DNA from 2 places in the Sphingomonas sp. AP28 genome. Region 1 is predicted to be linked to the other one. Evidence: riboswitches for the same ligand, from Rfam matches in the RefSeq annotation. Region 1 holds a riboswitch; the other holds the start of a gene.
What was found. Region 1 has a riboswitch for fluoride ahead of AC1MH0_RS21340 (voltage-gated chloride channel family protein). Riboswitches for the same ligand answer to the same signal wherever they lie in the genome.
Positions count from the first base shown of each region.

Region 2: another riboswitch for fluoride. It lies ahead of AC1MH0_RS09355 (voltage-gated chloride channel family protein); the one in region 1 lies ahead of AC1MH0_RS21340 (voltage-gated chloride channel family protein).

Region 1 is NZ_JBWXQI010000003.1:47,204-51,127, forward strand. Features, by position in the region: gene AC1MH0_RS21335 (DUF190 domain-containing protein) at 1-45, opposite strand, end outside; gene AC1MH0_RS21340 (voltage-gated chloride channel family protein) at 45-1,442, opposite strand; fluoride riboswitch at 1,466-1,542, opposite strand; gene AC1MH0_RS21345 (chloride channel protein) at 1,645-3,426, opposite strand; gene lgt (prolipoprotein diacylglyceryl transferase) at 3,423-3,924, opposite strand, start outside.
Region 2 is NZ_CM155283.1:2,066,318-2,070,241, forward strand. Features, by position in the region: gene AC1MH0_RS09345 (VOC family protein) at 1-116, shown strand, start outside; gene AC1MH0_RS09350 (GAF domain-containing protein) at 305-841, shown strand; fluoride riboswitch at 1,132-1,208, shown strand; gene AC1MH0_RS09355 (voltage-gated chloride channel family protein) at 1,233-2,588, shown strand; gene AC1MH0_RS09360 (chloride channel protein) at 2,664-3,924, opposite strand, start outside.

The sequences.
Region 1 (3,924 bases):
AACCATGCCGATTTTGGTCGGCGTGACCTTGTGCTGCTGCGACATCAATCGAGCTCCTTGTTGGTGGATAGAGGTTGTGGCGATGGCCGACGCCGGGTCGCGCGGGCTTCACGAAGCGTCGGTGCGTGCGGCACCTGGTGCCTGCCATACTTCGGCACGGCGATTCGCTGCGACAGGTAGATGCCGTTATGCCCCGAGCAGAGGTAGGCGACGAAGCAGGTGATGGCGATCGGCACGGCATGGGCAGCGCCGAATAGCTCGATCCCCATGATCGTGCAGGCGAGCGGTACATTGGCCGCGCCCGCAAAGACCGCGACGAAGCCCAGGCCAGCGAACAGGTCGACCGGCGCATTCAGCAGGCCCGCAAGCGCATTGCCGAGCGCGGCCCCGATGAAGAACAAGGGCGTGACCTCGCCACCCTTGTAGCCGGCGCTGAGAGTGACGACTGTGAACAGCATCTTGAGCGCCCAGCTCCACGGATCGACATGGGGGGCGAAGAAGCCGGCAATGGTCGGATCGCCGGGAATGGCAGACCAGACGCCGAGGCCGAGATAGGCGCGCGTGCCGAACAGACAGACTAGCGCTATCACGGCGACGCCGCCCAGCGTGGCCCGCAGTGGGCCATAGGGGATGCGCCGCTTGAGGAAGCCGCCGAGTGCGTGATTGGCTTCCGCGAACACCAGACCCGCAAGCCCGAAGGCGACGCCTGCGACGGCCGCCTTGGCGAGCAACAACGGCTCGACGAGCAGAGCGGCCGACGCCGGAGCGGCATAGGCGACATGGTAGGCGGTGTGATCGATGCCCCAGGCATGACACGTCCAGTCGCCCACTAGCGCGGCGAGCAGACAGGGCACGAGGCCGCCATATTCGACGCGTCCGACCGCTAGCACTTCGAGGGCGAACACCGCGCCCGCCAATGGCGTACCGAACACCGCGCCGAAGCCGGCCGCAACGCCGGCCATGAGCAGGATGCGGATGCTTGGCGCATCCAGCTTGAACAGGTCAGCGACAGCGCTGGCCAGACTGCCGCCGAGTTGCACCGCCGTTCCCTCGCGGCCAGCCGACCCGCCGAACAGATGCGTGACGATCGTGCCGAAGAAGACGAGCGGCGCCATGCGGAGCGGCACGCCGCCGCCTGGTTCGTGTATCTGTTCGACGATGAGGTTGTTGCCGGCCTCGACCGAGTGACCGACCAGATGGTAAAGCAGGGCCACCGCCGCGCCGCCCAGCGGCAGCAGGAACAACAGCCAGGGATGATCGAACCGTGCCTGGGTCGCAGCATCGAGGAGCCATAGGAAAGCGGCGCAGAGCGTGCCCACCGCAGCCGCCATCGGCGCGAGGATCAGCGTCCAGCGCAGGACCGACACGGCATGGTCGTGGCGATTATGGACGAACGCCTTCAAGTTGAGTTCGTCGTAGAGATTGCGGAACGTCGCGCGCATGATTCCTCCTTGCTGCCTTGCGGCGCTTGGTAGGAATCATCGGCCCTTGCGAGGGCGGTTCGGCTGGAAAGCCCGGCAGAAATCCATTGCCGTGGCGTAGCATATGAATGTCCAGGCTCGGCCCGTCAACGGGTGGCGCGTTGTTTCAAAAACCGTTCGATTCAGAAACCGCTCTCTTGGCTAATGGATGATTGTGAGAGGGTCATCTTTCGCCAAACAGCTCACGTTGAGCCTTTTCAAGCTCGTCCGCATAACGTCGCCGGACGTAACTTTCGGAAACGATTCCAAGCACATGACATTCGGCAGACAGCACCGCGAGTTCGTCGGTCCGTGCTTCATCGAAGCATGCCATCACAGCAGTGATGTCCATTTCCGGCGTGAGTACGATTTCGCGTCCCGTCGCAAGGGCGGCGACGGTGCCGTTCGGATCGAGGCCTTCCGCATAGGCGGCTGGCACGACAACGATCCCCGCATAGCCATCCTTTGCGTCCGCCAGAACGACCCGGCTGGTTGATCCAAGCGGGAACGTGCGCCTGAACTCCGCGATCGACATGGAGGCGGGGGTGGGGCGCGTTTCCTTTCGCATCATCCGGCCCGCAGTGAGCGTTTTGACCCATCCCACGTCGCGCGCGCTCTTGATGGTCTCTCCGCGCAGGTGAAGCCGCCACGTCGAGAAAGAATAGCCGAACAGCTCCCGCACGATCGTCGAGGACACGAGCGAAGCAGCGATGACAGCCCCGGTCAGCGGGAAGTCATGCGTCGCCTGCAGGACCAGCATCGCCATTGTCATCGGTCCGCCCACGACCGCGACTGCGAACGCGGCCATCCCGACCAGCGCGGCATTGTGAGCGTCGATCACGGGATGACCGACCAGCAGCGTCAGGGTGTCGGCGAACAGATGCCCGATCAGCGTTCCCAAGAACAGTGATGCGAAGAACAGTCCGCCCCTGAACCCGAACCCGAGCGACACGATCGACGCGGCACTCTTAGCGAGCAGTACGAGCAGGATGAATCCTAGTGACGCCCCGAGCGCTAGATCGGCATGAAGTGCGTCGTGTCCAGCCGACAGGACCTGCGGCGACACCATCGCGATCGGGATGAGCAACAGGCCCCCGAGCGTAGGGCGCGACCATTCTGGCAGCCCGGTTTGCCGGGATGCGCTCTCGACCAGCGCGACGGCACGCATTAGCGCAATACCTAGCAGCGCGCAGATCGCACCCAGCCCGGCGTATATCAGGTAATGATGCGTCTCGACCGAGGCGTTCGAGGCGGCGTCGATCAGATAGGGTTGCTGTCCAAAGGTTTGCGCGACGAGGGCACCCGCCAGCGCCGCAGCGGCGACGGGGGCTATCGCCGAGGGCGAGTAGGTTCCGATAACGATCTCGAAGGCGTAGAATGCCCCGGCCAGGGGAGCGCCGAACGCAGCCGCGATAGCCGCGCCCGTGCCGGCGCCGACCAGCGTGCGTTGGTCGGCACGACGGAGCTTCAGCCAGCCCCCAAGCACCGATGCCACGGCCCCGCCCATCTGCGCGTAGGCGGCTTCGAGGCCAACCGAGGCCCCAAAGCCGTTGGAGAGGATCGTCTGGCCCGAGATCACCAAGCTATCCGGCAGCGACATACGCCCGCCATGCAGAGCGTTCGCCTCGACTGCATCGACCAGACGGCGCTTGCGGGCGCGGGTCGCGTAGCCAAATGCCGTGAAGATCACGCCGCCCAGCGGCAGTACGATCAGGCTCGCCAGGCCGAGTTCGGCAACGCCGCTCAACCGCGTGTTCGGAGGCAGTGCGAACAGCAGGTGTTGCAGGGTGCGCGCAAGCGCACCCAGAACCACGCTAAGCAGGCCCGCCGCAGCACCGATGCCAATCGCCAACACGATGAACGATGCTTCGCTCGCGCGAAGCCATCCCCGGAAATCGCGTGCCAGCACACGGGCGCGACGCCGGGAGATGATTTGCGCGGCAACGATGCGACGTCCGTCCGTCATAGCGGCGCGACGGCAGCCGGTGTTCCCGGACGCCGCTCGCGACGATGCGCAGTAGCGATCAGGTAGAAGCCACCGATGAACATCGGCAGCGTGAGCCACTGGCCCATATGAAGGCCGGTCCGCGCCGCGAACGCCACGAGTTGGGCGTCGGGTTCACGGAAAAACTCGACCGTGAACCGGGCCAGGCCATAGCCGATCAGGAACACGCCAACGAGCATACCCGGCTTGCGGCGCGCATTGGTAAACCAGAACAGGAACGCGAGCACGGCGAACAGGGCCAGCCCTTCCAGCCCAGCCTCATAGAGCTGGCTTGGGTGGCGCGCGATGCCGTCATGGCTTCCGGGGAAAACGATCGCCCACGGCAGATCGGCAGGCTTGCCCCACAGCTCGCCATTCACGAAGTTAGCGAGCCGACCGAAGAGCAGCCCGATCGGCACGGTGCAGGCCACATAGTCATGCACGCGAAGCCAATCGAGGCGGTGCCGGCGTGCAAACAGG
Region 2 (3,924 bases), on a different replicon from region 1:
GCATTGCGATCGAAACCGGCCCCGTCATCAAAAAGGGCGCGCGGGGGCCGATATGTTCGGTCTATGTGCGTGATCCCGACGGCAACCTTATAGAGGTTTCGTCGTACCAACTTTGACGGTGCCGTCAGTTAACATTTCAATAAATAACCAATATGGCCATCAAAAACCGCTGATAAAGCATTTTGGCGTTAGCTCCACGTTATAACCACGCTATAATCATGCATTTACGTTTCTAGTACATGATAATTTCCTTGCACGTGCCATATGAAACCATTCTATATCTGCGCGACGGTAATGTGTGGAGATGGATGTGTACGGGGCACACGTCGGTTCATGGTTGGACGTTTTTTCTAATGAGAAGAAGCGACAGCTTGCCGTAGATCAGAGCAGAGCGTTAGAAATGCGCGGCAGCGAGGAGCTTGAGCGCATCGTGGACGTCGTTCGCGATTACTATCGGACGCAGTATGCGGCGATCTCAATCATCGACAGACGCATGCAAACTTTGTTGGCGGAACGTGGACTGGGTGTCACCGAAACCCCGCGAAACACGGCCTTCTGCGCCGTCACGGTTCGGCAGGGCGGGCAGATGCTGGTCATCCCCGATGCGCGCAGCGATCCGCGTTTTGAAGAGTTCGACAGCGTTAGAAATGATCCATTCGTCCGCTTCTATGCTGGCGCGCCTATTACCGATCCCGCGGGACTGGCGCTTGGCGCGATATGCGTTGCGGACAGTGAGCCGCTGGCGGGGGAGTTTGATCAGTCCCTTCTTGTCATGATGGCTCGCGAAGTCGAACGCGAACTTGCCAGCCGAATGAAGGCGGTAGTTGCTCCATCAACGTAAGACCTCAGACGTTATCGGCGAGCCGTTCGGTTACGTCGTTCGACGGCCACCAGCACTCCATGGCCTGTAGCACCTGATAGTCGTACGCGGCAGGCGGGATCGACCCAATTGTGGACGTTCACTGGGTAGTTTCCGCTCCCCAACTTCGGCCGTTCGTTCATGTCGAGGCGGGGCTCATGCGGCATGCATTACCCCCCTGGCTGACGGCACGCCGAATTTCTAAATAGGATGGTGAAACGAGAAACGGACCCAAACCGGCCGTTGACGAGATTTTCCTTGGACGACATATGCGCAGCAACGGCGATGGATTCCCGCCGGGCTACTTGGCCGAACCGCTCTCACAAGAGCCGATGATTCCTACTTGGCGCCGCAAGGCAGCAAAGGAGGAATTGTGCGCTCTACCTTTCGTAATCTTATCGCCCAGTTGAACGTCCCGGCGTTCGCCCGCAACCTTCACGATCACGCTGTGTCAGTCATGCGCTGGGCGCTGATCCTGGTGCCGATGGCCGCGCTGATCGGGACGCTGTGTGCTGCGTTCCTCTGGAGCCTCGATACGGTCACACGCCTGCGGTTCGCATCGCCCTGGCTGCTCTACCTGCTGCCGGTGAGCGGCTTCGTGGTTGGGCTGCTCTACCATCTAACCGGCCGTTCGGTGGAGGGCGGCAACAACCTCATTGTCGAGCAAATCCACGAACCGGGCGGCGGGGTACCGTTGCGGATGGCACCGCTGATCTTCTTCGGCACGGTGGTGACGCATCTGTTCGGCGGTTCGGCCGGACGGGAAGGCACTGCCGTCCAGTTGGGCGGTAGTCTCGCCAGCGGCTTTGGTCGCGCGCTCAAGCTCGATGCTGACGGCACCCGCATCCTGCTGATGGGCGGCATCGCGGCCGGGTTCGGCGCAGTGTTCGGCACGCCGATCGCGGGCGCGGTATTCGCGCTGGAGGTGCTGGCCATCGGGCGCGTCGAATATCGCGCGCTGGTGCCGTGCCTCGTCGCGGCGTTGATCGGTGATTGGACGTGCCTCGCCTGGGGTATCCACCACGGCGTCTACCAGATCGATGCGCTAGCGCCCGTCGATCCGCTGCTCGTCGCCAAGGCCGGCATCGCTGGGGTAGCGTTCGGGTTGCTCGGCCTCGTCTTTGCGGAAGCCAATCATGCGCTCGGCGGGTGGCTCAAGCGCGTCGTGCCCTATGGTCCGTTACGCCCGCTCATAGGGGGCGTCGCCGTCATCGCGCTCGTCTACCTGTTCGGTACGCGCGACTATCTTGGTCTCGGCACGCTGGCAGCGACACGTGACGGTCTCACCATCGCCAGCTTCTTCGGCCCGGACACGCATCCGTGGAGTTGGGCACTGAAGCTACTGTTCACCGTCGTCACGCTCGGTGCCGGCTTTAAGGGTGGGGAGGTCACGCCGCTGTTCTTCATTGGTGCCGCGCTCGGCAACGCGCTCGCACCTATGTTCGGCGTGCCGACCGGCGTGTTCGCCGCGATCGGCTTCGTCGCACTGTTCGCAGGCGCTGCCAATACACCGCTTGCCTGCACCTTCATGGGCGTCGAGTTGTTCGGCGCTGCCTATGCGGTACCGATCGCGGTGGCCTGCTTCGTCGCCTACCTCTGCTCCGGTCACAACGGCATCTACCTGTCACAGCGCGTCGCCGTGCCGAAGGTGCCGGCGACTGGCCTTACCCCGAACGCCACTCTTCGCGAGGCGCGAGCTCACCGCGCCGTGCGCCGCTCGCGCTTGTGATCCCCGCGCCAAGGCTTCTGCGACGACCGGAGACTGATCCGTAAAGTCGCTGCACGGTCTCTGATCGCGTGGTGGTCAGCTTTCTCCAAATAGCTCACGTTGCGCCTTGTCCAGTTCCTCCGCGTAGCGGCGTCGCGCGTAGCTCTCGGACAGGATGCCGAGAACCGCACCGTTACTACCAACTACGGCCAGTTCGTCCGCGCCTTCAGTGTCGAACGTGGTCATGACGTTCCTGATGTCCGCGTCCGGCGTAAGGGCCAGACCCGTGTGGATCGCCAATGACCCGATGGGCGCCTTCTGATCGACGTCTTCGGCGAATGCGCTGGCGGTCTGTACGATGCCGCCATAATTTTCGTGGTCATCGACGAGCAGGACTCGACTTGTCGAACCTAGCGGAAACGCCCGGCGAAACTCGGCAATCGTCGTGTTGCACGGCGTGGCCCGTTCGACGCGCCGCATCATTTTGCCAGCCGTGAGCGTTCTGACCCAGCCAACATCGCGGGCGCTCTTTATGGTTTCGCCCCGGAGATGCAGCCGCCACGTTGAGAACGAATAGCCAAAGAGCTCGCGGACGATCGTCGATGACACCAGCGATGCGGCGATCGCAGCGCCGGCCAGGGAAAAGTCATGGGTCGCTTCAAGGACCAGCATCGCCATCGTCATCGGACCGCCGACCACTGCGACTGCTAAAGCGGCCATCCCGACCAGAGCAGCATTGTGCGGGTCGATGACGGGCAATCCAGCCACCCATTCGAGAGAGCCGGCGAACAAATGACCGAGCAGGCTACCCAGGAATAAAGATGCGAAAAACAAGCCGCCTCGAAAGCCAAAGCCAAGTGAGATGATGGACGCCGCGCACTTCACGATGAATATGGCCGCCAGGAAGCGTAGCGAGACGTGAGCTTCCAAATTGAGATGTAAAGCTCCGTGGCCAGCGGACAGGACCTGTGGCGTGAGCATCGCCAGAGGGATAAGCAGCAGTCCACCTAGGATCGGCCGGCAAATAGACGGTATCGGCAGCTTGCGTGTCGCTGCCTCTATCTCCGCAACGGCTCGCATCAAAAGTATACCAGCACCAGCTGCGCAGGCGCCAAGGCCGGCATAGAGAAGGTAATGGAACGTCTTGATCTGTTCGCCTGCGTTAGCAGCAACGAGATACGGCTGCGCACCAAACGCTTGCGCCACGAGAACACTCGCCAGGCACGCCGCAGCGACGGGTGCTAGCGCCGATATCGTATAGGCTCCGATTACTATCTCGAAGGCATAGAAGGCCCCTGCTAGTGGCGCCCCGAACGCACCTGCGATGGCGGCGCCCGTTCCGGCGCCGACCAGAATA